4 regions of the Nocardioides aquaticus genome follow, and region 3 is predicted to be linked to each of the others. Evidence: predicted binding sites of a transcription regulator. Region 3 holds the regulator's gene; each other region holds the start of a gene.
What was found. The regulator LexA, encoded in region 3, represses DNA repair genes until DNA is damaged. The targets are predictions, from matches to a motif close to TCGAACANNTGTTCGA.

Region 1 (6,903 bases), 1.0 Mb from region 3:
TGATGGTCTGGTCGTCGTAGGCGGCGCGGACCTGGCGCAGCGGCGGGGTCGACGGAGACACGGGACCATCATGGAGGCAGGACGATGACGCTCGACGAGGTGCGTGCCCGGGTGACCCGGCTGGACGTGCCCTCTGACGCCGTCGTCCTCGGCCACGGTGCGGCGGCGAACGAGGCGTGGGTCCTGTGCGACGAGGGCAGCCGGTGGAGCGTCTACTACGCCGAGCGCGGCGGACGTACCGCGGAGCGCCGCCACCCCACGCTCGAGGAGGCCGCCGAGGACCTGCTGACACGCCTGGCCCGGGTCTTCCCCGCCGCTCGGGAGGTCGGTGAATCTCGGACCACCTACTACCTCAGCTCCCTCGAGAGCACCCGGCTCGCGCAGGTGCGCCAGTGTCACGTCCTGCGGGTGCTGGCCTTCGACAACGGCAAGCCGGCCCTGCTGGTCCGCCTGCAGCCGCCGCTCCCGGGGCAGGAGCTCGGCGAGCGCGAGGACGTCGGGGTGGTCGTCCTCGCCGCCCGTCACCGGGGCGCCTCGGTCGACCCGGTCGCGGAGTTCCCCTGCTTCGTCCACGTCGCGGTGGCGGCCGAGGGTCGGGAACCGCCGCAGGACCCGGTGAGCGCCGCGGACCTCACCGTGGTCGGCTGGGGGGAGCTCTACCGGACAGCGGCGGACGCCGCGGCGAACCGCTTCGAGTGACCGGGGCCGGTCGAGGCGGGGGCGGGCCGGCGACTGTCATCATGACGACGTGGACGTCCTGGGGCGGGCTCGTGGCCTGGTGGTCCTGGTCGAGGACCAGCTGACCCGCCGCGACGTCGACAACGCCTGGGACCTCCTCGACGCGAACGAGGCCGGCGTCGCCGTCGAGCTGGTGGCCACCCAGCTCGTCGAGCACGGCGCGACGGTCGAGGAGGAGACGGTGCGGCTGGTCCGCTCTCTGTGCGAGGAGATGGGCCTGCGCGACGAGGTCTGGCGCTCGCTGCGGGGGACGACCGCAGACGCACCCGACGGGGTCGCCGAGACGCTCCGCGCCCTCTCGTCGTTGCTCTACCGCACGGGCGAGCCGCGCTGGGCAGCACTGCTGGGCTCGCTCGCCGAGGAGGCCGCCACGCCCCGTCCGGCCGACGAGCGGCGTCAGCTGCTGGTCACGGTGATCGGCCTCTACCGCGGCATGGGTGGGCTCGACGACCTCGTCCTCCAGGACGCGTCCGGGGTACGCACCGAGCAGCCCGCTCTGGACGACCTGCGCCGGCGGCTCCACGAGCAGGCGGTACGCGAACGTGGCGCGGACGGACCGGTCGGCGGGGGTGCCGGCTCGTGACGAGCGGATTCAGCGAGGGCGAGCTCGGTGGCGTGGTCGAGGTCGTGCTCCAGGGTCGGTGGACCCCCGCGGCAGCGGAGCCGTTCACCTCCGGGCGTGCGCAGCGACTCGTCGTCAACCACGCGCTCGGCGCCGACGAGCCGGACCTCGGGTTCCTCGAGGGGCTGCCGGTCCGCGAGCTGGTGGTGCTCGACCGACGGGTCCGGAGCCTGAAGCCGGTCGAGGCCCTCGGGGCGAACCTGAGCAAGTTGTCAGTGACCACGCACCCCTCGGCGGTCCTCGACCTGGGACGGCTGCCGGGGCTCCTCGAGCTGGCGGCCGAATGGAGCCAGGTCCGAGGTTCGTGGGCCTCGGCCTCGGCCTCGGGCCTCCTGCGCGCCGCACTGCGTGGCTACACCGCGGCGGACCTCATTCCGCTGGGCGCCGCCCCGGGGTTGGTTCAGGTCGACCTGAAGGACCGTCCGCGGCTGGAGTCGCTGCGCGGTGCGTCCGCGCTGCCCGCTCTCCGCCGGCTCGCCGTCGTCGGCGCGGCCGCGCTCACCGACATTGACGACCTGCGCACCCTCGGCCGGTTAGAGGAGCTCGAGCTGGAGGCGTGCCGCGGGGTGGGTGCCCTGGACGCGGTGGCGGACTGCCGTGCTCTGACCCGGTTCAACGCCAGCGACTGCGGCGACGTCGCGTCGCTGCGACCCCTGCGTGACCTGGCACGGCTGCGGCACCTCAGGCTCTACGGGACGACGCGGGTCCTCGACGGCGACCTGTCCGTCCTGGCGGACCTGCCCGTCCTCGAGGACCTGCGGATGAGGAGCCGTCGGGAGTACCGCCCGTCGGTCGCCGAGATCCAGGCGCTGCGTCCGCGGGTCTCGCCGGGAGCGGGTCCCGATGAGTGACGTGCTCGGCCTGCTGGCGCTGCCGACCGACGAGCGCGACCACGACGTACCGGCGTCATGGGTGCTACGCATCGCCGACTCGATGTCCCAGGAACCCGGGCAGTGGTCGGCGGCAGCGGACGGGCTCGACGACGGCCACTCCTGGCCGCTGCTCGGGTTCGTGGAGCACGCCTCCTCGCTCGTCGCCCGGGACGGCAGCCTCCGGCTCGCCGAGCAGGCCGCCTTCGCCCTGGCGTTGCTGCAGGACGGACCCCTGGACCGGCGGGACGTGATCGTCGTCGCCGACCTGCTCCCGCGAGCCTGCGACCGGGCCTGCCTGGACTTCGCCGCCGTGGTGCGGGCGGGGTGCGCGCGGGCCGGGGAGCGCGGCGAATCCTGCCGGAATTGGCTGCTGCAGCGCCCGGTCGGCTCGTCGCTGTACGACGAGGTGGGGGAGGGGCGGACGTTCCGCTACCGCCGGGTGCCGGCGGAGTTCGACGCCGACGACCTGCTCGCCCGGTTGGAGCGCCACCGCAAGGACCGCTGATCCGTCAGGGCGCGCCAAGGCGGCGCGCGCAGCCCCGGTGGTCGAGGGCGAGCGCAGCGTCCGGTCGTCGAGGGCGTGCGTCAGCCCGGGTGGTCGAGGGCGTGCGTCAGCCCCGGTGGTCGAGGAGCGAGCAAAGCGAGAGCTCGCCCGCCGAACGGGTCGGCCTAGGTCCGGCGGTGGAAGGTGACCTTGTTGTCGGCGTGGACCTTCATCTCGTAGGCGGGGTCGTGGGCCCGGGCGTGGTGGTGGGGGCACAAAAGCCGCCCGTCCTCGATGTCGGTCAGGCCGCCTTCGGAGAACTTCTTGTCGTGGTGGGCGTGACACAGACCCGGTGGCCAGTCGCACCCTTTGGCGGTGCACGACTTGTCGCGGGCGTGCAGGGCGTAGGTCTGGGCGGCGGTGAACCGGCGTCGGGCCCGGCCCTGGTGCAGGACCTCGCCGTTGCCGCCCAGGACGACGGGGATGATCCGGGCCTCGCAGGCCAGGCGCATCGCCTGGGCCGCGGTCATCGGGGTCCCGTCGTCGAGCGTCGCGGTCCCGAGTGCGGTGGTGAGGAGGTCGAAGGTGGTGGTCGTGATGAAGGTGCCGTCGGTGCGTCCGAGCTTCGGGGCGTTGTTGCGGGGGTAGTTCTCGATGAGCTCGCAGAACGCCTCACCCAGCTTCTGCGGTGACGGCCGGCCCTTGGTCCATTCCCGCTTCCCACCCTCGGGGTCGTCGCTGGCGGGGGTGCAGTTGACGTGGCCGGGGGCAGCGAAGCCGTAGAGGAGCTTCTGCAGCATCTTGGCTTGGACCTCGGGGATGGTGAACCGGCCATGCGCGGTGCCGTGGCCGTCGAACGACAGGCTGAACCGCCGCTTCTGCGCCGCCTTCGCCTCAGCGGCTTCGAGACGTTTGCGGTCGATCTCCTCACCGACCTCGGGTGCGACCAGGGTCAGGATGTGCGCCCCCAGCTGCCTCAGCTCCTGGGGAGCGAACTCCACCGCGTACCCGACCAACGCCTCCTCGGCTCGTGTCACCAACCCCGCGTCGAGGTCGTCGGGGAGGTCCTCCAACGCGTTGACCACGACCCGGACCTGCTCCGCGTTCATGGACCCGGCGGCGAGCGCGTCCCGCACACGGTGCCACCGGGTCTCCAACGCGGTCGCCAACCTGACCTGGGCGGCGGACACGTTCTTCTGCGACCGGGTGGCGTTGGCGGCCCAGACGCCGGTGGAGGTGCAGCCGGTGTCGGCGCCGACCTGGACCTCCTCGGCGTGGGCGAGGACGGCGTACTCGTAGGAGGCCAGGCGGGACTTCAGCTCGGCCAGGGCCAGGATCGTGTCCCTCGTGGTGGCGGCGTCCAACGCGAACAGCGGCCGCTCCACCAACGCGACTACAGCTGCGGACACCGCGCGGACACCGGCCGGCACGGGGTGCCCGGTGGTGGTGTCCTTGTCGGTGGCCATGAATCAATCCAAGCACTCGCCACCGACAGTCCTGGGGTGTTTCCACAGGTCAGAGGCGGTTATCCTCAACCAGGACGGGCACATTCGATCAAACGTTCGGTAACAAGATCGAGGTGACCGCTTGATGACGAGGTAATCCGCCCCGCGCCCGTCCGCGGTGCCGCATCATGACGCCCGTGAATGCTCCGGAAACCCCTCTGTCCCAGGCGTCCGACTTCCCGAGCGTCACCTACCTGGTCGTCACTGGCACCATCGCGGTGATCGGGCTGGGCCTCGCGTTCGCTGCTGTGGTGCCGTCGATCGTCGGGGTCATCTCGATGCTGCCGGTCCTGATCGGCTTCCAGCAGATCGGGCTTCGCAAGCGGGCGGAGCGGCAGGAGAAGAAGGCTCGCGGCTAGCCCGGACAACGACCTTGTTGAACCGTTGACAAGCTTCTGACCTGCGACGACTGCGTGGTCTAGCCGGTTGGACGGGACCACCGTCGTTCGGGTACGGGTCGCTGTACCCAGGCCTTATGCTGTGGCCGCTGCGGGGCTCGCCATGGGGTGTCTCGGCATCCGCGATCAGCTAGATGGGGTCACACATGTTCCACAACCGTCCGTCCGCGCGCGCAGCGACGCTGCGCGCTCGCAAGCCACTGGTCGGCCTCGTCGCCGCCGTGGCGGTCGCCTCGCTGGTGGGCTCGGCGTCGACGCCGGGCCTGGTCACGGTGGCCGACTCCGAGCTCCCCGTCTCCCCGGGCGACCGCGTGCTGCAGTCGGTCGAGATCGCCATGGGTCCCGACGGCACGCTCACCGCCGTCGAGGGCACGACGGTCACCGCTTCGGCCGACGGTGAGAGCGCCGACAGCACCACCCAGGCGTACTCGCCCGACGACGTGGTCAGCGACCTGCCGGTCCGCGTCCTCACCTCCTACCGCACCGCCGACGGCACTGGTTCGGACCTCGCCGACCTCGAGGGGTACGACGGTGAGGTGCAGATCGACCTCACGGTCCAGAACCTGACGGTCGAGGCGCAGGACATCACCTACGACGTCCCCGGCGGATCACGCACCCGCCCGGCCCTGGTCGGTGCGCCACTGACGATCGTCGCCGGCGCCGACCTCGGCAGCACCGATCCCGCTCGGGTCGTCACGCAGTCCGCCGGCCAGGACAACGTGACCAACGGCGTGCTCAGCCAGGGCGCCGACGGTGCCACCCAGGTCCAGTGGGCCACGATCCTGGCCCCGCCGCAGCTGAGCTCCAGCGCGACGCTGAGCCTGGTCGTCGACGCCAAGGACTTCAGCGCCCCGGCCTTCGACCTGAGCGTCCAGCCCGGCCTGGTCACCGACCCGTCGGTGGGCGCGCTGGTCGAGAACGCCTTCAACCCCGCTGCCTCCGAGGAGCTCGCCCTGCAGGCGCGCACCGTCGAGGTCGTCGGCGAGGTGAACGAGGTGCTGGCTGAGGCCGGCGACTCCATCTCCGCCGTGCGCGACAGCCTGAACTCCACCACCGAGACCCTCGGCCAGAAGACCGTGGGCGACCTCGAGACCAGCATCACCGGGATCGCCGCCTCGATGGAAGCCCTCGACGGCACCGTCACCGGCCTCGGCGACGGCATCTCCTCGGCCCTCGACTCGACCGGCTCATCCTCACTCGCCCAGCTCGAGAGCACCGTCAACTCTGTTGACTCACTGCTCGGCGACACGAGTGGTGCGGTGCCGGCGGCGCCCGCCTCCGGCGGCGGATGCGGGGCCAGCGTCCGAACGGGCGCCGGTGCTGGCAGCGTCTACGACAGCCTGCGTCGCGTGGCTGGCACTCTTAAGGGCTATGCGGCAGCGAGCGAAGCCTGCAAGGAGCAGTTGGGCCAGCAGATCCTGGTCTCGATCGGCCCGGACGTCCCGAGCCCGGCGATCTGCGTCCCTCCCTCGCCCAACTCCGCGAACCCCTTCACGGAGTCGGTGACTTGCTCGCTCTTCCGCGCCAAGGACGACTTCCGCGGCGTCGCTGACAAGATTCGTGAGACCACCGAGTCGGTGCAGAACACGGTCGACACCACCGGTATCAGCGACGCGCTCGACGCAACGCTCGGACTCGAGAATCAGGTTGATCGGACCATCTCGGCGCTCACTGAAATCCGCGGCAGCCTGCCCGAGGATGAAGTGCTGGAGCTGGGCGATCTCATCAAGGCTCGCAACGCATTCGCGGCTCAGGGTCAGGCCTTCACAACTGCGATCACAGCGGTACGGAGTACCGCGGACACCAACCTGAGCCAGAACCGCGACCTCGCGGCAGCTCTTTGCGGCCTGATCGCTCCGGACGAGGCCGCCGTCCAGCCCGGTCAGCTCACTCGGGCCACCGTGGAGTCGCTCCGGTCGAAGTTGACCTTAGTGCCGTGCGCGGAAGTGACCGAAGAAAACCCGGCAACCTTCCCGGGCTGGCAGTCAGTCATCGACGCCACCGACACCTCGGACGGCTCTCAGTCCGACTTCGGGAAGGCGATGAACTTGTACAAGTCAAACCTACGGGCCTTGAACGACGCCATTCTGGTGCTGGAGACGGCTAACGAGGCGTCGGGCCAGACGGATCCGGCCAAGAAGACGCTGAAGGACAAGCTCGACGACCTCCTGAAGTCGGAGGGTGGTCTCACGTCGACGCGTGACGAGGTGAAGGCGGCGGCGACTGCTCTTCGCACCAGTGAGCAGAAGGCAAAGGACCAGATCGAAGCCGGCATTGAAGCTGC
Region 2 (6,903 bases), 470 kb from region 3:
TGGACGACCCGGCCCACGCCGCCGTGCCGGAGCTCGCGGCGCTCGGGACGACGCCGCAGCCGTGGGAGGAGTGGACGCCGCTGGCGGTGTTCCTGGCCCAGCACCTGATGTTCGCCAACCTCGGCGGCAAGCTCTGGGGCCAGCGCGCCCACGACGCGCTGGGCGAGGGGGCCGACCTGCTCGACCCCGAGGGCCCGGAGGGCGGCAGCAACGCCTGGGTGGTCGGCGGCGCACGGACCGCGAGCGGGTGGCCCCTGGTCGCCGGCGACCCCCATCGCATCATCGAGTCGCCCGGCGCGTACCTCCAGGTCCGACTGGCCTGCGAGGACCCCGACGACGCCTTCGACGTGGTCGGCTTCGCCTTCCCCGGGGTGCCCGGCGCACCCCACTTCGCGCACGCCGGCGAGGTGGCCTGGGCGATCACCAACGCGATGGCCGACTACCAGGACGTGTACGCCGTGCGCCTCGACGCCGACGACACGGCGTCGGTGACGGAGCACCACGTCGAGGTGGTCGAGGTGGCGGGCCAGGACCCGGTCGAGGTCGAGGTCGTCCGGACGCCGTGGGGCGAGGTGATCGAGGGCGGGCTCGCCGAGGGGCGCGGGCTGGCCCTGCGGACCGCCGTCTCCGAGCTCGGCGACACCGGCCTCGGGACGCTGCTCGGCCTGCTGCGCGCACGCAGCGCCGACGACGTCGAGGCCGCGTTCGCCGGTTGGGTGGAGCCGGTGAACAACCTGGTCGTGGCCGACCGGGGCGGCGCGGTCCGCTACCGCCTCGTCGGCCGGGTGCCGCTGCGGGACGACGCCAACCGGCGCCGGCTGGCGGACCCCGCCGACCCCGCCGCCGACTGGCGCGGCTGGCTGGACCCGCCGCGCCCCGCGGACGTCGGACCGGGCGGCGCGCTGGTCACCGCCAACGACCGCCGCGGCCCGGAGAGCGACGACGTGGGTGCGCTGTTCGCCGGGCCCTACCGGCGGGACCGGCTGTGGGCGCTGCTCGAGGGGCGCGACGACCTGACGGTCGCCGACCTCGCAACCTTCCACGACGACGCCCTGCTCGACCCCCGCGCCCGGCTGACCGTCCTCACCGACGCCTGGGACGGCTGGCTGGAGGGCTGGGACGGACGGATGGAGGCCGGTTCGGCCGACGCCGCGCTCTTCGCGGCCTGGCGCTCGGCGCTGACCCGGCGGGTGGTGGCCGAGCCGGTGCTGGACGCGCTGCGCGCGCCGGCCCCCAGCAGCGTGCTGGCGCCCTCGCTCGACCTCACGGTCCGGGTCGGCAGGGCGCTGCCCGCACTGGCCGCCGTCGACCGGCCCCTGGGCATCGACCTCCGTGCCCATGCCGTGGCCGCGCGCGAGGAGGTGCTCGCCGACCGCGGCGCCGGCCGGCTGCCCGCGACCTGGGGTGCCACCCACGTCCTCGCCCCGGTCCACCCGCTCGGCGCCGCCGCCCCGGCCGCGGCGGCGGTGCCGGCCGTACCGCTGTCGGGCGACACCGACTGCGTGCGCGCCTGCGCCTCCTACCCGGGACTCACCGACGCCTGCGGGCGAGGGCCCGTGGCGCGCTACGCCTGGGACCTCGCCGACGTGCAGGCCTCGGGCTGGGTGGTCCCGACCGGGGCGTCCGCGGACCCCCGGAGTCCCCACCACCACGACCAGCTCGACGCCTGGGCGGCCGGGCGGCTGCTGCCGGTGGTGACCGACTGGGACCGGCTCGTCGAGGAGCCGCTCAGCGGTCGGCGGGACCGCGGGTGAGCACGTCCTTGGCGAACCACGCCTGGGCGTGCGGGTTGTCGTTGTACGGCTCGACGCGGGCGTACCCGGCCCGCTCGTAGAGCCCGACCGCCTCGGTCAGCACGAGGTTGGTGTCCAGCACGACGCGCGGGTGGCCCAGCCGTCCGGCCAGCGCCTCGAGGTCGCGCAGCAGCCGCCCGCCGAGACCGGTGCCGCGCCAGGCCGGGTCGACCCACATCCGCTTGACCTCGCCGGCACCGCGCTGGGGTCCGGAGCTCACGGCGACCACACCGCCGTACGCCACGGGCCGGGAGGGGTCCGCCGCGTCGCGGCCGAGCAGCCAGCGCCCTGCGTCGGAGACCGGGCCCGGGTCGAAGGTGACGTCGAGGCGCTGGGCGACCTCGGCGAGGTACGCGTCGAGCGCCTGCCGGGCGAGCGGGTCGCGGGGGTCCACCTCGGCGATCGTCGCCGCGGGCGCGGGGGAGCTGGTCACGGAACGACCCTAGGAGCGTCACCCCGCCGGCGCGCACGGCCTACCGCCCGTGACCCCGGTCACCTAGGCTTGCCGACCGATCGGTCAGGTACGTCGTGCAGCGAGGAGACGCCCATGGAGGACCTCGGCCCCCGCCCAGGGGACCTGGAGACGATCGAGACGGCGTCGGTCGACGAGCTGCGCGCGCTGCAGACCGAGCGGCTGCGCTGGTCGGTGCGGCACGCCTACGAGCACGTGCCGCACTACCGTGCGTCGCTGGACGCGGTCGGGGTGCACCCGGACGACGTCCGTGAGCTGGAGGACCTGGCGCGGCTGCCGTTCACGGCCAAGGCCGACCTGCGCGAGAACTACCCGTACGGGATGTTCGCGGTGCCGCGCGAGCAGGTGGTGCGGGTGCACGCGTCGTCCGGCACGACCGGTCGGCCGACGGTGGTCGGCTACACCCGCGACGACATCGACACGTGGGCCCACGTGATGGCGCGCAGCATCCGGGCGGCCGGCGGCCGGGCCGGGCACGTGCTGCACAACGCCTACGGCTACGGCCTGTTCACCGGCGGGCTCGGGGCGCACTACGGCGCCGAGCGGCTCGGCTGCACCGTCGTGCCGGTGTCGGGTGGCATGACCGAGCGGCAGGTCCAGCTGATCGTCGACTTCGAGCCGGACCTGATCATGGTCACGCCGTCGTACATGCTCGCGATCGTCGACGAGATGGAGCGCCAGGGCGTCGACCCGCGCGGGACGTCGCTACGGGTCGGGATCTTCGGCGCCGAACCGTGGACCAACGACATGCGCCGCGAGATGGAGCAGCGTCTCGACATGCACGCCGTCGACATCTACGGGCTGTCAGAGGTGATCGGGCCCGGCGTGGCCGCCGAGTGCGTGGAGACCAAGGACGGGCTCACGGTCTGGGAGGACCACTTCTACCCCGAGGTCGTGGACCCGGTGACCGGGCAGGTGCTGCCCGACGGCGAGGAGGGCGAGCTGGTGCTGACCTCGCTGACCAAGCAGGCGATGCCGGTCCTGCGCTACCGCACCCGCGACCTGACCCGGCTGCTGCCGGGGACCGCCCGCACGATGCGCCGGATCGAGAAGATCACCGGGCGCACCGACGACATGATCATCCTGCGCGGGGTGAACCTGTTCCCGACCCAGATCGAGGAGCTGATCCTGTCGCTGCCGGCGCTCTCGCCGCACTTCCAGTGCGTGCTCGAGAGGACCGGCAGGCTGGACTCGATGGTCGTCGTGGTCGAGCGGCGCGAGGGCGTGGACCCGGCGACGGCCGACCGCGCCGGCGCCGAGCTGCAGCTCCTGGTCAAGAACCGGATCGGGGTCAGCATCGAGGTCCGGGCCGTGGCCCCGGGCTCGGTCGAGCGCTCGATGGGCAAGATGCGGCGGATCGTGGATCGGCGGGTGGCGCGGTAGGCGTCGCCGGGGTGGGCCGACGCCCGGCCTACCGTCTGATCTTCTTCAGGACGTACTCGCGTCCTCGGTGCCTGCGCATCTCGTAGGCGGGGTCGTGAGCTTTGCGGTGGTGGTGCCCACACAGGGGCAACGCGTTGCGCAGGTCGGTGGGGCCGCCGCGGGACCATTCCAGGAGGTGGTGGAGCTCGCACCAGGCGAAGGGTCTCTCGCAGCCGGCGATGCCGCAGGTGTCGTGCAGGGTGTTCAGGGCGCAGCCCTGGTGGCGGGTGAACTTGCGCCGGGACTTCCCGACATCGAGGGGCATGGAGTCCCCGCCGAGGACGACGGGGAGGTGGCCGGCGTTGCAGGCCAGGCGCCGGATCGAGCGGATGCTGATCGCTTCGCCGGTGGCCAGGGTCCCGGTCCCGACGCCGGCGGCGATCTTGTCGAGGGCTGCGGTGATGAGGAGTCCGATGGTGTTGCCGTGGTCGAAGCCCTGGGTGGGCAGGTGCTCGATGAGCTCGCAGAACCCGGCACCGATCTTCTCGCCGTAGGAGGTGCCGTGCTGGGCGGACTCGTCGGTCAGGGGCGTCCCGTCGGTGTCGCGGGTGTGGCGTCTGGGTGCGGTGAGCTTCTCCAGGGCGGCTTGCAGGATCCTGCCGTGCAGGGTGGGGATCACGAACGTCCCGCGGAAGGTCCCGTCACCGCGGTCGTTCAGCGACAGGTAGCACTCGCGGTGCGCGTCGTGTTCTTCGGCGGCGGTGTCGTCGCCTTCGGCCTGATCGGCCTCGGCCTTCGACGGGAGCATGTTCGCGTACACCCGGCGGGCCTCGTCGCGTAGCCGTGCCGCGGTCATCGGCCGGCCCTTGGCGTTCGTGGGTGAGGATTCGCCGGTCGCGGTCAGCACCAGCGACTCCTCCGCGGACGCGATCTGGTCGCGGGTGAGTGTCTTGGGGGCGCGTTCGGCGGCGCGGACGAGGACCTTGGCCTGGGACAGGCGCAGGGTCCCGGCTTCCAGGGCACGCCGCGTGTGGTGGTACTTCTCCTGAAGAAGTCGGGCGATCCAGAGCCCGCCGCGAAGGACCTCGGTGGGGTCGCCGGTGAGCTTGCCGAGCCAGGCTGCGGGGTCGGTGTCGGCCTCCTCGCCGACGGGGCCGTGCTGGCCGCGGTCGCGGGCTTCGGCGAGGACCGCGAGCTTGTAGGCAGCGACCTGGGACTCCAGGGCGGTGATCTCGTGGGCGGCGGTGGTCAGGTCGGTGTTCGACAACGCCGCGGTCGACACCCCCGCCGCAGCCGAGACCGCGCCACGGGCGTCGAGGAGGGCACCGGTGACGCGGACCCCGGGACGTACCCGTGCCGGACCCGGCTCCCAGGGTGCCTCGCACCCGAGCTCCGTCTCGGCGTCGGTGGTGGTGGTCATGGGTCTACTCAAGCACTCGCCGCCGACATCGGTGCTGCTGAAACGGGGTTATCCACCCACGGCAGAGCAACAGTAGAACAAAGGTTCGTCTACAGTCGCGGGAGGGTGGGGTCGGGGTGTCCGCGAGCGTCACCTCGAGGCGCCGCAAGCGTCATCTCGGCGGGCCGTAACGTGCCCCGACGTGAGTGCCCAGGCCCCGTCCGCCGTCATCCTCGTCCGCGCCAGCAGGTTCCTGCCCAACCCGGCCACGGCAGCGGACAACGCCTTCCAGGCCGACGTGCCCCCGGGGGAGTCGGACGCGGTGGTCGCGGCCCGTGCGCTGAGCGAGATGGACGCGGTGGCCGACGCGCTGCGCGCCGTCGGCGTCCGGGTGCACGTCTTCGACGACCACGACCACACCAGGCCCGACAGCGTCTTCCCCAACAACTGGGTCTCCACGCACGCCGGCGGGGCGGTGGCCGTCTTCCCGATGTACGCCTCGAACCGCCGCCACGAGCGGCGTGCCGACGTGCTGGAGATGCTGAAGTCGCAGTACCGGGTGCAGACGATCGTGGACTACTCCGGCCTCGAGCCGGACGGGATCTTCCTCGAGGGGACGGGGGCGATGGTCCTCGACCACGTCTCCCGGGTCGCCTACGCGGCGCGCAGCCACCGCGCCGACACCCAGGTCCTCGAACGGTTCTGCACCGACTTCACCTACGAGCCGATGTCCTTCGACGCCGTCGACGCGCACGGCGTGCCGGTCTACCACACCAACGTCATGGGCTGCGTCGGCACCGAGGTCGCGCTGATGGCGCTGGGGATGATCCCCGACGAGCGGCGCCGCGAGCAGGTGCGCGAGCGGCTCAGCGTGAACGGTCGGTCCGTCGTGGAGCTGACCGAGGAGCAGGTCCGCGAGTTCGCCGGCAACGCCGTCGAGCTCTGCGGGCGCACGCCCGAGGGTCGGCGCTGCTACCTGATGGTGATGTCGGCGCGGGCCCGGCGCAGCCTGCGGCCCGACCAGGTCGCCGTGATCGAGGAGTCGTGCCGGATCGTCGCCGTCGACATCCCGACCATCGAGCTCGCCGGAGGGTCGGTGCGCTGCATGATCGCCGGCATCCACCTCGACCGACGTCCCGACGACGTCGCGCCCGGGCTCACGCAGGCGGTGGTCGCGATCAACGAGGACCACCCGGTCACGCCCGACGGGCACCTGGTCGACGACGACGCCCGTCGGGACGCGTGAGGCGTTGCGCCGCCGTCGGTCGCGTGCGAAACTGATTCCTGACCGTTCGGTCTGTTAACCGGGCGGACGTGATCCCGGAGGTGGCGATGACCGCGCAGACGCAGGAGACCCGACCCGACGGCGAGGGCCCGGACGAGGCGGAGCTCCTGGCCGCCTTCGACGCCACGATCGCACGTCACGACCGGATCGAGCCGCGGGACTGGATGCCGGAGAAGTACCGCTCGACGCTGGTGCGCCAGATCGCCCAGCACGCACACTCCGAGATCATCGGCATGCAGCCCGAGGGCAACTGGATCACCCGCGCGCCGTCGCTGCGGCGCAAGGCGATCCTGCTGGCCAAGGTGCAGGACGAGGCCGGCCACGGGCTCTACCTCTACTCCGCCTGCGAGACGCTCGGGGTCAGCCGGCAGGAGCTGACGCTGAAGCTGGTCGAGGGAAGGCAGAAGTACTCCTCCATCTTCAACTACCCGACGCTGTCCTACGCCGACGTCGGCACGATCGGCTGGCTGGTCGACGGCGCCGCGATCTGCAACCAGGTGCCGCTGTGCCGCACCTCGTACGGGCCGTACGGCCGGGCGATGATCCGGGTCTGCAAGGAGGAGTCCTTCCACCAGCGCCAGGGCTTCGAGCT
Region 3 (6,903 bases):
CGTTGGTGGCTCGGACATGCATCTGTGGCAAGTACGGGTACGCGCCTGGAGGAGGCGGCAGGCCCGGTGACTGCTGAGGCGGGTAGTAGTGCCCGTCGCTGGCCTGCCACCAACCCGGCCCGGGCGGGTTTGCGCCAGCGGGGACACCGGGGTCGCTCTCACTCATGGCGCGAAGGTTCTCATGCCAGCCCGGCTGTCGCGGGACAATCTCCATGACGCTGCAGCCAGCCCGACTGGCGAGCTGCGGATCGAGTCGGCTGGGGCGCACCCTGGTCCGGGTTGATCCCCGGTAGCAGTCGGCTGGTCGGCTCCGCGGTCCCAGACGCAAGAACGGCCGCCCCCGCGCGATGCGGGAGCGGCCGTACGAGGGGTGGCGGCGCCGTCAGCGCCGCCGGGTGATCACGGGGTGATCGAGCGCGGCGAGGACGCGTTCGCGACACGGTTCTCGGCGTCGATCATCCAGGCGAGCTGCTCGAGGCGCTCGAGGATGCCGTGCAGGATGTCGGCCGAGGTGGGGTCCTCGGCGTCGACCTCGTCGTGGATGCGACGGGCGGTGCCGGCGGTGGCGTAGATCGCGGAGACGATGCGGTCGACGGTCTCGGCGGTGTCGACCTCGGTCGAGGGGAACTCCGGCAGGCTGGTCTGCGCGCCGACGGTGGCGGCGCGGGCGTCCGGGACGACGTAGAGGGCGCGCATGCGCTCGGCCACGGTGTCGGAGAAGGTGCGCGCGTCGTCGACGACCTCGTCGAGCTGCAGGTGCAGGTCGCGGAAGTTCTTGCCCACGACGTTCCAGTGCGCCTGCTTGCCCTGCAGGTGCAGGTCGGTCAGGTCCACCAGCAGCTGCTGCAGGTGGGCCCCGAGGGTCTCCGAGGCGCGGTACGGCGGGTGGGCGGTGTGCGCGCCGGCGCTCGCGGAGGTGGTCAGGTCGGTGCTCTGCATCGTGTCGCTCATGGTGAGACGGTCCTTCCGATCGGGGATGTCCCTACTGTGACACCTTTTCTTGATTGGTTCCAGAAAGGGAAGGCTTGCCTGCGTTGGCGGATGCGGCAGGTCAGACCCGGTCGGGGCAGGAGCAGTCGACCGGGAGGCGCACCGTGCGCAGGTCGGCGCCGGTCGCGGCGCCGCAGCCGTCGAAGGGCACGTGCCAGCGGTCGACGCCCTCGGCAGTCAGCACGGCCAGCTCCACGCCGTCGCGGTCGACCACGAGCGGCACCACGGCCGCGGCGTCGTACCCCTGGGCGCGGGCACCGGCGAGGAGGTCCTCGCCGTGCACGGCGGCGAGGTGGCGCAGCACGGCGGCGGCGTGGTGACCGAAGGTGTCGGGCTCGGAGCGCAGGAACGCGTCGACCGGGACCACTACGTCGTCGCGGCCGGGCTCGACGAGGCGGATCGAGAGCAGCGTCGGGACGTACGCACGCATCCCGGTGTCGTCGGGGCGGTCCATCGTGAAGGAACCGGTCAGCCGGACCACCCGCGAGCCGGGACCGGGCAGCGTCAGGGTCGCGACACGGCAGGCGGCCAGCGCCGGGACGGCAGGCGAAGTGCCAGCGAGGAGGACCCGGACGCGGCCGTCCTCGGCCACGTCGACCGAGACCAGCGTCTCGGTGGAGGGCGTACGGCAGCTGCGGGTGCGCAGGGTGCCGGTGCGGGCACCCGCGACCGAGGTCCGGGCCTGCTCGGCCCAGGTCGAGGCGGGGTTGCGCAGCAGCTCGCCGGTCATGAGGTAAGGCTACCCTCACCCCCCGCCTCGGCGGTAGGTGTCCGCGGTCTCAGTCCGGCCAGTGGACGCCCGCGCGTCGACCGCCCGCCCGGGCAGTTCAGCAGCGCGTGAGGCGGCCTTGGTCAGTCGTCGCGCAGGGCACGGTGCTGGTCCACGTTCCGCCCCGCCCGGGGGTCCGGCACCGTCTCTGCCTCGACGGTGGCGATGGTCTCGTCGAGCCGCACGTCTCGCGGGAGGCTGCGGTAGTCACTGGTGGCCTTCGCACCGCCTGGGCGGTCGTCGTCTGTCGGCATCCTCTGACGCTAGTGCTGCAGTCCAGTCCGTTCTCGCGTGCTCCGCGATGCCTGCTCGTCGGACCCATCCAGATCCCGGTCGACGCCTCTACCGGGTCTCGGTCACGTCGATGCCCGGCTGCCCGAGGTCCTTGCGCAGGTGGACGTCGTCGCGGCCCGGCGTGGGGACGGGCTTCCGCCGGACGATCTCCTCGTACCCCAGGCGCCGGTAGAACGCGGGAGCCTGGAAGGTGAAGGGGGTGACGAACGCGTGCGTGCACCCGCGACCGACCGCCTTGGTCTTGAAGGTCGAACCGGTCGAGCTCATCGCTGAGGCGCTGATCGAGGGCGGTGTCGGTCCGGTCATGCGTCGGACGGTTCCAGGTCCGGACCCGCGAGGTCGGCGAGGTCCGCCATCTCCGCGAGCTCGCGCCACCAGGACACCCGGGTGGGACGGCCGTCGTAGTCAGGACGCCGGTTGGCGCCGCTGGGGCCGGGGAGCACGAACACCTGGGTGCGCCCGACGTACCACTCGGTGGCGCCGAGCAGCTTCGGTGGCCTGCGACCCAGCGCCCGGGCCGCCTGCTGGGCCGCGCCCTTGCCGGTGAAGGCCAGCCAGTCCGGCTCCCACCGCTCGACCTTGGCGACGAGGTCGTCGATGTCGGCGAGATAGCGGGTCCCGTCGGGAGACGGGCGCCCGACCAGGTCGGTCAGCCCCAGGCCGAGCGCGGGCAGCCGGTGGTCGTCCTCGGGGCGCAAGAGCGTGGGCGTCATCCCGGCGAGGTGCAGGCACTCCCAGAAGGAGTTGCCGGGGGTCGCGTAGTAGTGCTCGCGGGTCTTCGGACTGTCCTGACCGGCCTGGCCACAGAAGACCACGGCGGGATCCGGACCGACGATGTCGGGCAACTCCTCCACGCCCCCACCCTCTCGTCCTACACAATGACCCCCATGGGCGGAAAGCGAGCCGGGTCGCGACGAGGTCCCCGGCCCCAGCGACGAGTCTCACCGACCCTCCTGGGGTTGTCACTGGGGGTCACGCTGCTCGTCGTGGCGTGGGGCTACCTGGTCTTCGCGGCCATCGACTTCGGGTCCGAGGCGCGCGGCGGACGGGGCGAGGCGTGGTGGTTCCTCGGGCTCGCGTCGCTGGGTGCGGTGGCGTGCCTGTTCGCCGGGCTGATGCTGGTCGCGCGGATCCTGCGGCTGCTGGCGACCCCGCCGGCGGCTCCCTCCGTGGGGCACGCGAACGACGTCGACACGGTCGCGACGAGCGAGGGGTACGTCGGGCGCCGCGTGCGCTGACACGACTGGCAGATGCGTGAGGGGCGGGGCGGCCGTGGCCACCCCGCCCCTCAGCGTTCCCCTGCTCGTCGACGGGGTCGAGTCGTCGACGAGCCTCTAGCCCACCAGCGGCGCGGGTCGATGCGCCGGCGTGGTGGCCGACACGTCACCCGAGCGGGACGCGCAGCTCCTGACCGGCCTGCAGCACGCCGGAGTCGAGGTCGTTCAGCTCCTGGATGTCGGTGACGACCGAGGCGGCGTCGCCCTCACCGGTCGCGGCCACCGTCTCCTGGGCCAGGCCCCACAGCGTCTCGCCCGGGGCGACCACGACGACGCGGGTCGGGTCGGGGGTGTCCTCGCCGTCGGCCATCGAGGCCTGCGCCAGCAGGAGGCCGGCGGCGAGCAGGACGACCAGTGCGAGGAGGAGCACGGCCAGCCGGCCCCGACGCGTCAGACGCACGGTGGTGGTGGGGCGGGCAGACTGCAGGGTGGCGCTCATGGTGACCTCCTGGGGAAGGGGGCGGTCAGCGGTGCCGGATGCGGTGCTGACCACCGGGGTCGGTGGTGGACGAACCAATGTCTAGAGGCCGGCGCCGACAGCCCTCGGTGACGAGGCGGTCGGGCCCGGTCGATCAGACGTTCGATCGAACACCTGAGCGACAGTAGATCACCTGTTCGAACGAGCGCAAGACCCCGCTCGATCATTTGTTCGACAGCCTTGGCCGGTCACCCGCGACACGCGGGTTCGAACAGGTGTTTGAAGTGGGGGTGCCCGACGGTCTAGCGTCACTCCTGTCACACCGACCCCGGAGAGGTGCACCCGCATGCCCAAGAAGAACGTCAGCGAGCTGCCCGACGGCCCGGCGGACGCCACCGGGCTGACGCCGCGCCAGCAGCGCGTCCTCACGCACATCAAGGAGTGCCTCGAGGCACGCGGCTACCCGCCGAGCATGCGCGAGATCGGTGAGGCCGTCGGCCTCACCAGCACCTCGAGCGTCTCCCACCAGCTGCGCGTGCTGCAGGAGAAGGGCTACCTCAAGCGCGACCCCAACCGCCCGCGCGCCCTCGAGGTGTTCCTGCCCGAGCACATGGCCTCGCGCCGCTCGCTGGGCAGCGGCGAGGAGTCCAGCATCGACGAGACGGGCGTCGGCGACGTCGTCCCGCAGGCCGCCAACGTGCCGGTCGTCGGCCGGATCGCCGCCGGTGGCCCGATCCTGGCCGAGGAGCGGATCGAGGAGATCTTCCCGCTGCCGCGCCGCATCGTCGGCGACGGTCAGCTCTTCCTGCTCGAGGTCAGCGGCGAGTCGATGATCGACGCCGCCATCTGCAACGGCGACTTCGTGGTCATCCGCCAGCAGCCGACCGCCGAGAACGGCGACATCGTCGCCGCCATGATCGACGGCGAGGCCACGGTCAAGACCTTCCAGCGCAAGGACGGCCAGGTGTGGCTGATGCCGCACAACGCCGCCTACTCCCCCATCGACGGCACCCACGCCACGATCCTGGGCAAGGTCACCGCCGTCCTGCGCAGCCTGTAGGACCCGTCCCCGGGGTCGGGTGAGCGGTCCCGGGGATGTCGGGGGCGGCACGTACGCTGCGGGTTGCCCGCACCGCCCACCCCCGGGAGCCCCCCATGCGTCGTCCTGCCACCACCGCCCTGCTCGGGGGTGTGCTGAGCGTGCTGCTCCTGGCCCCGCTCACCGCGGTGCCGGCCGCGGCCGATCCCGACCCGGGCCCCGGCTCGGTCCCGGGCTCCGTTCCGGACTCGGTCCCGGTGCTGCCCGACGTCGTGCTGGGCGAGCGTCCCCCGCTGCCCGAGGAGACGCTGGAGGAGGTCCAGGAGCTCTTCGCCGACGGCGTCGGCGGGCCGGCCGCGGACCCCGGCGAGACCGAGCCCGGGCCCCCGGTGGCCGACGAGCGGGACGTCACCCTGGCGCTGCGCGACCTGCTCGCGGCGCGCGGCGACCTGTCCCGGCAGGACCGCGCCACGGCCGACGCCTACCTGGCGCGTCCCACCGACGGCAACGGCTCGCCCTTCGGCGTGCGCTACCGGGTCCGCGAGGCCGCCCCGACCTGCAACGCCGACGTGTGCGTCCACCGGGTCGACTCGACCGCCGACGCCGCCACGCCGCGCTTCGCCCGGCGGGTGCTCACCTCGGTGGCCGGGGTCCACGACACCTACGTCGCCGCGGGCTACCGCGCTCCCAGGAGGGACGGCCGGGCGCGCAACGACGGCGGGAACGCCAAGACCGACATCTACCTCGCCGACATCGGCGACAAGGCCATCTACGGCTACTGCACCTCCGACCCCGAGGGCCCGTACGACGGTGGTTCGGCGCGGTTCAGCACCTGGGCCTACTGCGTGCTCGACAACGACTACGTCCGCCAGCAGTACCCCCGGAACACGCCCCAGCAGAACCTGGACGTCACCGTCGCCCACGAGTACTTCCACGCCGTCCAGTTCGCCTACGACCTCTTCGAGGACCCTTGGCTGATGGAGGGCACCGCCACCTGGGTCGAGGACGAGACCTTCGACGGCGTCGACGACAACGTCTCCTACCTGCGGTACGGCCCGATGGGCAGGCCCGCCCGGCCGATGGACCTCGACCGGGGTGGCCAGGAGGTCTACGGCGCGTGGTCGTTCTGGCGCTTCCTGACCGAGAGGTTCCCGGCCAAGCAGGGCGGGCTGCCCACCCTGGCGCGCGACGTGTGGGAGGAGGCCGACTTCCTCAACCCCGACGAGACCTACTCGCTGGCCGCCCTCCAGCGAGTCCTCAAGGCGCGCGGCACCTCGGTGCGGGCCCAGTTCGCCGACTACGTCGCGGCGAACCGCTTCTCGCGCCAGCGCTACGAGGAGGGCAACGCCAACGCCTACCCGCGCAGCCCCGTGGCCGACCAGCGCGAGCTGACCCTGCGCCGCACGGCGTACTCCTCGACCCGACGCCTCGGGCACCTCACGGGCTCGACGGTGCGCCTCGAGCCCGGGGGCGGCCTGAAGTCCAACCGCTGGGTGCTGCGCGTCAAGGCCGACCTGGCGGCGCCGAGGCGCGGCTCCGAGCTGCGGATCTCCGTGGTCGCACCGGACGGCACCGCGAAGACCAGCCGGGTCGCGCTGGACCGCAACGGCAAGGCCTCGGTGCGGACGCCGTTCTCCACCCGCCGGGTCCAGGCCGTCGAGGTGCACCTGGTCAACGCCAGCACGCGCATCCGTGACTGCTTCAGCCTCGGTTCGGTCTCCTGCCAGGGGTACGCCCGCGACGACCGTCAGCCCGCCGTCCTCCGCGCCACCGCCCGCGCCCGCTGACCCGGGGCCCCTCCCCGCGCGCCCGACGTGGCCGGAAGGTGAACACTGGCCAGCGGCTTCGTCCGGGGCGGTGACCCCGGGGCCGGCGTGACGTTGGATCAGGCTGTGACCACCCCGACCCGTCGTACCGTCCTGAGGACCGGCGCCGCCGGCGCCCTCGGCACCGCCGCCCTCGCCCCCGGCGCCCCGGCCCCCGGGGCGCTCGCCGCCCCCGATGCCGCGCGTCGCCGCGCCGACCGGCGCACCTTCGCCCACGGTGTCGCCTCCGGCGACCCCCTCCCCCGCCGGGTCGTGATCTGGACCCGGGTCACCCCGACGCCGGCCTCGAC
Region 4 (6,903 bases), 2.0 Mb from region 3:
CGTTCCACTCCGCGCACTGGCGCCACGACGTCGACCTCACCGGCAAGCGCGTGGCCGTGGTCGGCACCGGTGCGAGCGCGATCCAGTTCGTGCCCGGCATCGTCGACCGGGTCGCCGCGATGACGGTCTTCCAGCGCTCGGCGCCGTACGTCGTGCCCAAGCCCGACCAGGAGTACGGCCCCCGCTACCGCCGCGCGTTCGAGCAGCGCCCGCGCACCCTCACCTTCGAGCGCGACGCCGTCTTCTGGGTCTCCGAACGGCTCAACTCCGCCCTCGGCGGCCAGGCGCGCACCTCCCGTCCGACCCTCGCCGCGATCCGGGCCGCGTGGCGCCTCCAGCTGCGCCGCCAGGTCCGCGACGCCGGTCTGCGCCGCCGGCTGGTCCCGGACTACCCGATCGGCTGCAAGCGGCTGCTGTTCTCCAACGACTGGTACCCCGCCCTGGACCGCGACCACGTCGACGTCGTGACCGAGGCGGTGGACCGGGTCGAGGCCGGCGGGGTGCGTACGGCCGACGGGACCCTGCACGAGGCCGACTTGCTGATCTGGGGCACCGGCTTCGCCGCGACCTCGTTCCTGGCCGGGATCGAGGTGGTCGGCCTAGGGGGCCGCCGCCTGCACCACGACGCCTGGGCCGGCGGCGCCTGGGCGCACCGCGGCGTGAGCGTGCCCGGCTTCCCCCACCTGTTCTGCATCTACGGGCCGAACACGAACCTGGGAGGTAGCTCGATCATCAACATGATGGAGGCCCAGGCCGGGTACGTCGCCGAGGTCGCCGCCGAGATCGGCCGCCGACGCGCCGCCGGTGACCTGGTGCTGCTCGACGTGCGCCCGGAGGTCGCCACCGGCTGGGACGCCGAGGTCCAGGAACGCCTCACCGACAGCGCCTGGGCGGACTGCGACAGCTGGTACAAGGAGGGCAGCCGGATCACCACCAACTGGCCCGGCACCGTCTCGGAGTACCAGCAGCGGGTCACCGCGGTGGACTGGGACGAGCTGGAGCCGGTGCGGGCCACCACCGGGACCTAGTCCTCGGGTGCGGTCCCCCGGGGGTTCTGCTCCACTGGTAGTCATGAACCGTGGGCTCGCGGGCATCCTGACCGGACGTGTCACCAAGTGGCTCGTCGTGGTCGCCTGGCTCGTGGTGATGGCCGGTTCCGCGGGGTTCGCGGCCAAGCTTGCCGACGTCCAGAACAACGAGGCCTCCTCGTGGCTGCCGGAGTCTGCCGAGTCGACCCGGGCCCTCGAGCGGCTCGAGCCGTTCCAGGACCCGAACGCCATCCCCACCGTCGTGGTCTACGAACGGGGCGCCGGACTCACGCAGAGCGATCTCGCCGCGATCGAGGACCAGGCTGCGGAGTTCGCGACGATGGACGGCGTCGCCGCGCCCACGGAGGGCCGGGCCCCGCCCGTCGTCAGCCCCGCCACCGCCGAGCAGCTCGGCTTCCCCGCCCTCTCGCAGGACGGTCGGGTCGCGCAGACCAGCATCACCTTCGACCTCGGCGCCGAGGGCTGGAACGAGATGCCGGGCATCGCCGACGAGCTGCGGGCCACCGCCGCCATCGATGGCGTGGAGGTCTACGTGGCCGGCGCCGGCGGCCAGGCCGCCGACGCCGCCGAGGCGTTCGGCGGGATCGACACCACCCTGCTCGCCGCCACCCTGGGCGTCGTCATCCTGATCCTGCTGCTGACCTACCGCAGCCCGGTCCTGTGGATCCTGCCGATCCTGAGCGCGGTCGTGGCCCTGTTCGTGTCCCAGGCTTTGATCTACTTCCTGGCCCGGGACGCCGGTCTCACCGTGAACGGCCAGTCGTACGCGATCCTCACCATCCTGGTGATCGGCGCCGGCACCGACTACGCCCTGCTGCTCGTGGCGCGCTACCGCGAGGAGCTCCGTCGGCACGCGGACCGGCACGAGGCGATGGCGTTCGCGCTCCACCGCGCCGCCCCGGCCCTGCTGGCCAGCGCCGCGACGGTGGCGCTGGGCATGCTGTGCCTGCTGTTCGCCGAGATGAACTCCACCGCCGGCCTCGGGCCGGTCGCGGCGATCGGCATCACCGTCACCTTCGTCGTCATGGTGACGCTCCTGCCCGCCCTGCTGGTGATCACCGGCCGGTGGATCTTCTGGCCGCGCCGTCCCGGGTTCGGCTCGGCGGAGCCGACCCAGACCGGCGTCTGGGCCAGGGTCGGGCGCTGGATCGCACCCCGCCCGCGCCAGGTCTGGGTGGTCACCTCCGTGCTGCTGGCGATCGCCTGTCTGGGCCTGCTCCGCCTCGACACGAACGGGCTGTCGACCGCGCACTCCTACACCGAGGAGTTCCAGTCGGTGACCGGCCAGCAGGTCCTGGTGGACGCCGGCCTGGTCGACCAGTCCAACACGGTGATGGTGGTGGCGCAGGCCGGCACCGACGTCGCGGTCACCGAGGCGCTGACGGGTCTCGAGGGCGTGGAGCCGCCCAAACCTGCCGTCACCGCCGGTGACGTCACCTTCGTCGAGGCCGCCATCGACGCCGACCCGGCCTCGCCTACGGCCTTCGCCACCGTCGAACGCGTCCGCGGCGCCGTGCACGACCTCGACGGCGCCGACGCGCTGGTGGGTGGCAGCTCGGCGTTCTTCCTCGACACCCGGGACGCCGCCAACCGCGACAACCTGGTGATCATCCCGGTCATCCTGCTCCTGGTGCTGCTCATCCTCATGATCCTGCTGCGCTCGGTGCTGGCGCCGGTCATCCTGATCGTGACGGTCGTGCTGTCCTTCGGGGCCGCCCTCGGCATCTCGGCGATGCTGTTCGAGTACGTCTTCGGGTTCGCCGGGTCCGATCCCGGCTTCCCCCTCTTCGCCTTCGTGTTCCTCGTGGCCCTCGGGATCGACTACAACATCTTCCTGATGACCCGGGTGCGTGAGGAGACGAGGCACTCCGGCACCCGTACGGGCGCCCTGGTGGCGCTGACCTCCACCGGCGGGGTGATCACCAGCGCCGGGCTCGTGCTGGCCGCCACGTTCCTGGTGCTGGGCACCATCCCCGTGGTGTTCCTGGCGCAGCTCGGCGTCGCCGTCGCGCTCGGCGTCATCCTCGACACGATGATCGTGCGCTCGGTGCTCGTGACCGCGATCAACATGGACCTGGGCGGGCGGATCTGGTGGCCCAGCCGCCTCGACACCGAGGATCGCGTGCCCGTCCCCGAGGACGCGACCGTGTCGGTGGGGCACGCGAGCTGACCCCCAGGACGACGAACGAACGACGGCGGGTTCCCCTGGAGGAACCCGCCGTCGTACCGGTCTCGGTGGAGCTGAGGGGACTCGAACCCCTGACCCTCTGCATGCCATGCAGATGCGCTACCAGCTGCGCCACAGCCCCAGACCTGCCGCCGTGCTGGCGACTCGGGAGATATTACAAGCACCCCACCTCCGACGCGAATCAGGGGGTCCCCGTCGGAGGGGTGGCGTGCCGCGCCGGCCAGCGGTGCTCGAGGAGCGAGCGCGCCAACCCCGGTGGTCGTGGAGCGAGCGAAGCGAGCGTCACGAGACCAGTCGCGGTGGGTCGATGGTGGGGCCGTGCCGCGGGGGTGGTCGGGTCGTGATCCGGTGTCAGCAGGTGGCACCAGATCGCGAGTCGAGAGCCACCGCGTGACCGGGGGAGGTCCGGGCGTGCCGGTACCGCCGGTGGGCGTGCCCGGTCCGGCGGTACGGCTGCTGCTGGTGGTCAACGGGTCAGAACGGTGGTGTGTTGTCGCGGGGTGGTGACTCGTCGGGGTCGTCGGGGTCGTCGGGGTCGTCGGCGACCGGAGGTGACGGGTCCAGGTACGGGGTGGTGTCCGGCGACTCGGGCAGCGGGTCGGGTGGTGGACCCGGTGGGAGCTGGTCGATCGGATGCGTCCCGGCGTGGGACCTCAAGTACCGCTCGCCTTGGGGACTGGTCCACAGGTACAGCCCGGGTCCGAGGACCTCGTAGTCCCAGCCCATGTGGGTCTTGGCGCGGTGGTGCTGCCGGCAGGCGGGGGCGACGTTCCCGGTCTCGGTGGGGCCGTCGGGGTAGGGGATGACGTGTTCCATGTCGGTGAAGACCGCCGGGTTGGTGCACCACGGGAACACGCAGGTGGTGTCGCGCAGCTGGGTCTGTTCCTTCAGGCGATCCGAGCACTCGTAGGAGTCGCAGTGGATCGTCTCGGCCAGATCAAGGACCGGCCGGATCGTGATGCTGGCCGCGGTCTGTGCCCACTGGCGGACCTGGGCGGTGCTGATGGGGCCTTTGGCGGGGTGCCGGTTGTCCAGGCGTGACACCAGGGCGTCGTTGACGGGGCCAGGGCCGGCCTGGAACAGCGGGTTGAACACCCCGCCGGGGATGTGGGCGTACAGCACCAGGCTCGGCCCTGCCGGTGTCGTTGGTGTCGTGGGTTCGTCCTGTCCCTCGGGGAGGGTGGGCTGTCCGGTGGCCAGCGAGCCGAGGGCTTGGGAGCGGCGGACGTCGAGGGACTCGGTCGATCCGTCCTCGGCGTACGCCTTGGCCCGATCCCGCACAGCTGCTTCGAGGGCGAGGGCGTCGGCGAGGTCGAGGCCCGCGTCGAGCTGCACGGTGCCGTCGACGTGCTGCGAGAGGCCGATACGGCAGTACCTGCCGTCGGCGGCAGCCTTCCGCTTCTCCTCAGCCGCTTGGGGGTCCCACCGCATCAGTGCTTCGTCGGTCAGGCGGGACAGCTGGGCGTAGGAGATGGAGTGGGCGAACGGGCCGACGAGGCGGTCGACCTCGGCGGCACCGTCCTCGCACAGGGCCATGGTCTTCTCCGCGACGAGCCGTGCCCGCCAGACCGGGCACGCACCGGAGATGACGCGGGCCCACAACGTGGGGAGCCGGTAGCGGAGCTCCAGCGTGAGGGCGATCTGGTCGGCGCCGGAGCGGGTGGAGACCTCCAGTGCGGCGGAGAGCTCGATGACCGCGGACTCACGCACCAGCGGGCACCCCGCGCCACCGAGGGCCAGGCCGTGGTCGCCGTACCCGGCGATCCACATCGCCTCGTCTTCACGGAGCGCTTCGTTCGCTACGCACCACTCGACGATGGTCTGGAGCACCCGGACCTCTGCGGCAGCGCGGACCGCCTTGGCGTCCTTGACTTCGGCCAGCAGTGCGGCTCGGGTGGCTTCGCGGCGGTCATCCAGCTCGTGGACCCACTCGAAGAACGACGGGTCCGGAGACATCACCGCCTCCACCTCGACGTCGAGCATCGGGTCGGGCCCGGTGCTGTCGTCGCAGGTGTGGGCGGTGGTGGTCATGGATCCAGTGTAGTCGAACACGCGTTCGATCGTCAGTGGACCTACGCCCCTGTGGAGGGGTCTCGTGACGCTCGCTGCGCTCGCTCCTCGACCACCGGGGCTGGCGGGGGTGGGTCAGGCGTCGGCGGTGCGGTTGTAGGCGCGCAGGCGCAGCGTGCCGGGGCCGTCGGGGTCGACCTTGTGCTCGTCGAGGACGACCCAGCCGCAGTTGTCGAGGCCGTGCAGGGCCGAGAGGGCGGTGAGGGGCCAGCCCACCAGGGCGGTGACCGCCGTACGGATCGCGGCGCCGTGGGAGACGGCGACCGCGGTGCCACCGGCCGGGGTGGCGGCCAGCAGCTCGCCGGCGACCTCGCTCATCCGGGAGGCGACCGCGGCCGTGGCCTCTCCCCCGCTGACCGCGTCGAAGTCGCCGAGCCGGAAGCGGGCGAACTCCTCGGGCGCGAGCTCGGCGAACTCCGCGTGGGTCAGGCCCTCGCGCTCGCCGAGGTGGAACTCGCGCAAGCGGGCGTCGTAGGTCGGCTCGAGGCCGGTCTCCTTCGCCACGTACGCCGCGGTCGAGCGGGTGCGCTCGAGGTCGGAGCACCACAGCACGTCCGGCTGGAGGGCGGCGACGGCCACCGCCGCGCGGGCGGCCTGGTCGTGGCCGGTGTCGTCCAGGTCGACGTCGACCTGGCCCTGGATGCGGCTGGCGGCGTTGTAGGCGGTGCGGCCGTGGCGGAGCAGGACCAGCGAGCGGGGTCCGCTCACCGGGCCCCGCCGTCGACGTCCACCGGCAGCTCGATCAGGGGGCAGTCGCGCCAGAGCCGCTCGAGGGCGTAGAACTCGCGCTCCTCCTCGTGCTGGACGTGGACGACGATCTCGCCGTAGTCCAGCAGCACCCACCGCCCCTGCCGCTCGCCCTCACGACGCAGCGGCTTGGCGCCGGCCTCGCGGAGCTTGGCCTGCACCTCGTCGACCACGGCCTTGACCTGGCGGTCGCTGGGCGCGCTGGCGATGACGAAGACGTCGGTGATCGCCAGCTGGTCGCTGACGTCGAAGGCGACGATCTGGTGGGCGAGCTTGTCGCCCGCGGCGCGCGCTGCGACGTGGGTCAGCTCGACGGCGTGGTCGGTGGCGGTCATCTGTCTCCGGAGGTGGCGGTGAGGGTGGGTGGGTCGGTGCGTGCGAGGTCGGCGTAGAGCCCGTGCTTGGTGATGTACTGCACCACACCGTCGGGCACGAGGTACCAGACGGGCTGCCCCGCGCGCTGCCGGTCGCGGCAGTCGGTGGACGAGATGGCCAGCGCGGGGATCTCGAGCATGGCCACCCGGTCCGAGGGGATCGCCGCGAGCGCGGCGTCGTCCATCTCGTAGCCCGGGCGGGTGCAGCCGACGAAGTGCGCGAGCTCGAAGAGCTGCTCGTGGCCGCGCCAGCCGAAGATGCCGGCCAGCGCGTCGGCACCGGTGATGAAGTACAGCTCGGCGTCGGGCATCGCCGTGCGCAGGTCGCGCAGGGTGTCGACGGTGTACGTCGGCCCGCCCCGGTCGATGTCGACCCGGGACACCCAGAACCGCGGGTTGGCGGCGGTGGCGATCACCGTCATCAGGTAGCGGTGCTCGGCCGGGGAGACCTCACGGCCCGACTTCTGCCAGGGCT

Region 1: the regulator LexA is predicted to act here: its motif matches at 4,267-4,282, upstream of ENKNEFLB_RS02330 (HNH endonuclease signature motif containing protein).
Region 2: the regulator LexA is predicted to act here: its motif matches at 5,121-5,136, upstream of ENKNEFLB_RS17100 (HNH endonuclease signature motif containing protein).
Region 4: the regulator LexA is predicted to act here: its motif matches at 5,282-5,297, upstream of ENKNEFLB_RS09590 (HNH endonuclease signature motif containing protein).

The regions. Positions count from the first base shown of each region.
Region 1 covers NZ_CP075371.1:472,732-479,634, forward strand. The annotation lists gene ENKNEFLB_RS02305 (DUF4291 domain-containing protein) at 1-61, opposite strand, end outside; gene ENKNEFLB_RS02310 (hypothetical protein) at 85-699, shown strand; gene ENKNEFLB_RS02315 (hypothetical protein) at 749-1,321, shown strand; gene ENKNEFLB_RS02320 (hypothetical protein) at 1,318-2,211, shown strand; gene ENKNEFLB_RS02325 (hypothetical protein) at 2,204-2,737, shown strand; gene ENKNEFLB_RS02330 (HNH endonuclease signature motif containing protein) at 2,902-4,182, opposite strand; gene ENKNEFLB_RS02335 (hypothetical protein) at 4,359-4,580, shown strand; gene ENKNEFLB_RS02340 (hypothetical protein) at 4,892-6,903, shown strand, end outside.
Region 2 covers NZ_CP075371.1:3,542,980-3,549,882, reverse strand. The annotation lists gene ENKNEFLB_RS17115 (penicillin acylase family protein) at 1-1,754, shown strand, start outside; gene ENKNEFLB_RS17110 (GNAT family N-acetyltransferase) at 1,729-2,226, opposite strand; gene paaK (phenylacetate--CoA ligase PaaK) at 2,341-3,648, shown strand; gene ENKNEFLB_RS17100 (HNH endonuclease signature motif containing protein) at 3,677-5,047, opposite strand; gene ctlX (citrulline utilization hydrolase CtlX) at 5,229-6,272, shown strand; gene paaA (1,2-phenylacetyl-CoA epoxidase subunit PaaA) at 6,359-6,903, shown strand, end outside.
Region 3 covers NZ_CP075371.1:4,010,939-4,017,841, forward strand. The annotation lists gene ENKNEFLB_RS22965 (DUF4190 domain-containing protein) at 1-166, opposite strand, end outside; gene ENKNEFLB_RS19475 (Dps family protein) at 400-951, opposite strand; gene ENKNEFLB_RS19480 (hypothetical protein) at 1,052-1,720, opposite strand; gene ENKNEFLB_RS19485 (hypothetical protein) at 1,843-2,013, opposite strand; gene ENKNEFLB_RS19490 (N-acetyltransferase) at 2,102-2,359, opposite strand; gene ENKNEFLB_RS19495 (mismatch-specific DNA-glycosylase) at 2,356-2,907, opposite strand; gene ENKNEFLB_RS19500 (hypothetical protein) at 3,013-3,291, shown strand; gene ENKNEFLB_RS19505 (LysM peptidoglycan-binding domain-containing protein) at 3,437-3,769, opposite strand; gene lexA (transcriptional repressor LexA) at 4,095-4,808, shown strand; gene ENKNEFLB_RS19515 (MXAN_6640 family putative metalloprotease) at 4,904-6,574, shown strand; gene ENKNEFLB_RS19520 (alkaline phosphatase D family protein) at 6,680-6,903, shown strand, end outside.
Region 4 covers NZ_CP075371.1:1,979,226-1,986,128, reverse strand. The annotation lists gene ENKNEFLB_RS09605 (flavin-containing monooxygenase) at 1-1,028, shown strand, start outside; gene ENKNEFLB_RS09600 (MMPL family transporter) at 1,072-3,219, shown strand; tRNA gene ENKNEFLB_RS09595 (tRNA-Ala) at 3,286-3,358, opposite strand; gene ENKNEFLB_RS09590 (HNH endonuclease signature motif containing protein) at 3,712-5,268, opposite strand; gene ENKNEFLB_RS09585 (histidine phosphatase family protein) at 5,383-6,015, opposite strand; gene rsfS (ribosome silencing factor) at 6,012-6,389, opposite strand; gene nadD (nicotinate-nucleotide adenylyltransferase) at 6,386-6,903, opposite strand, start outside.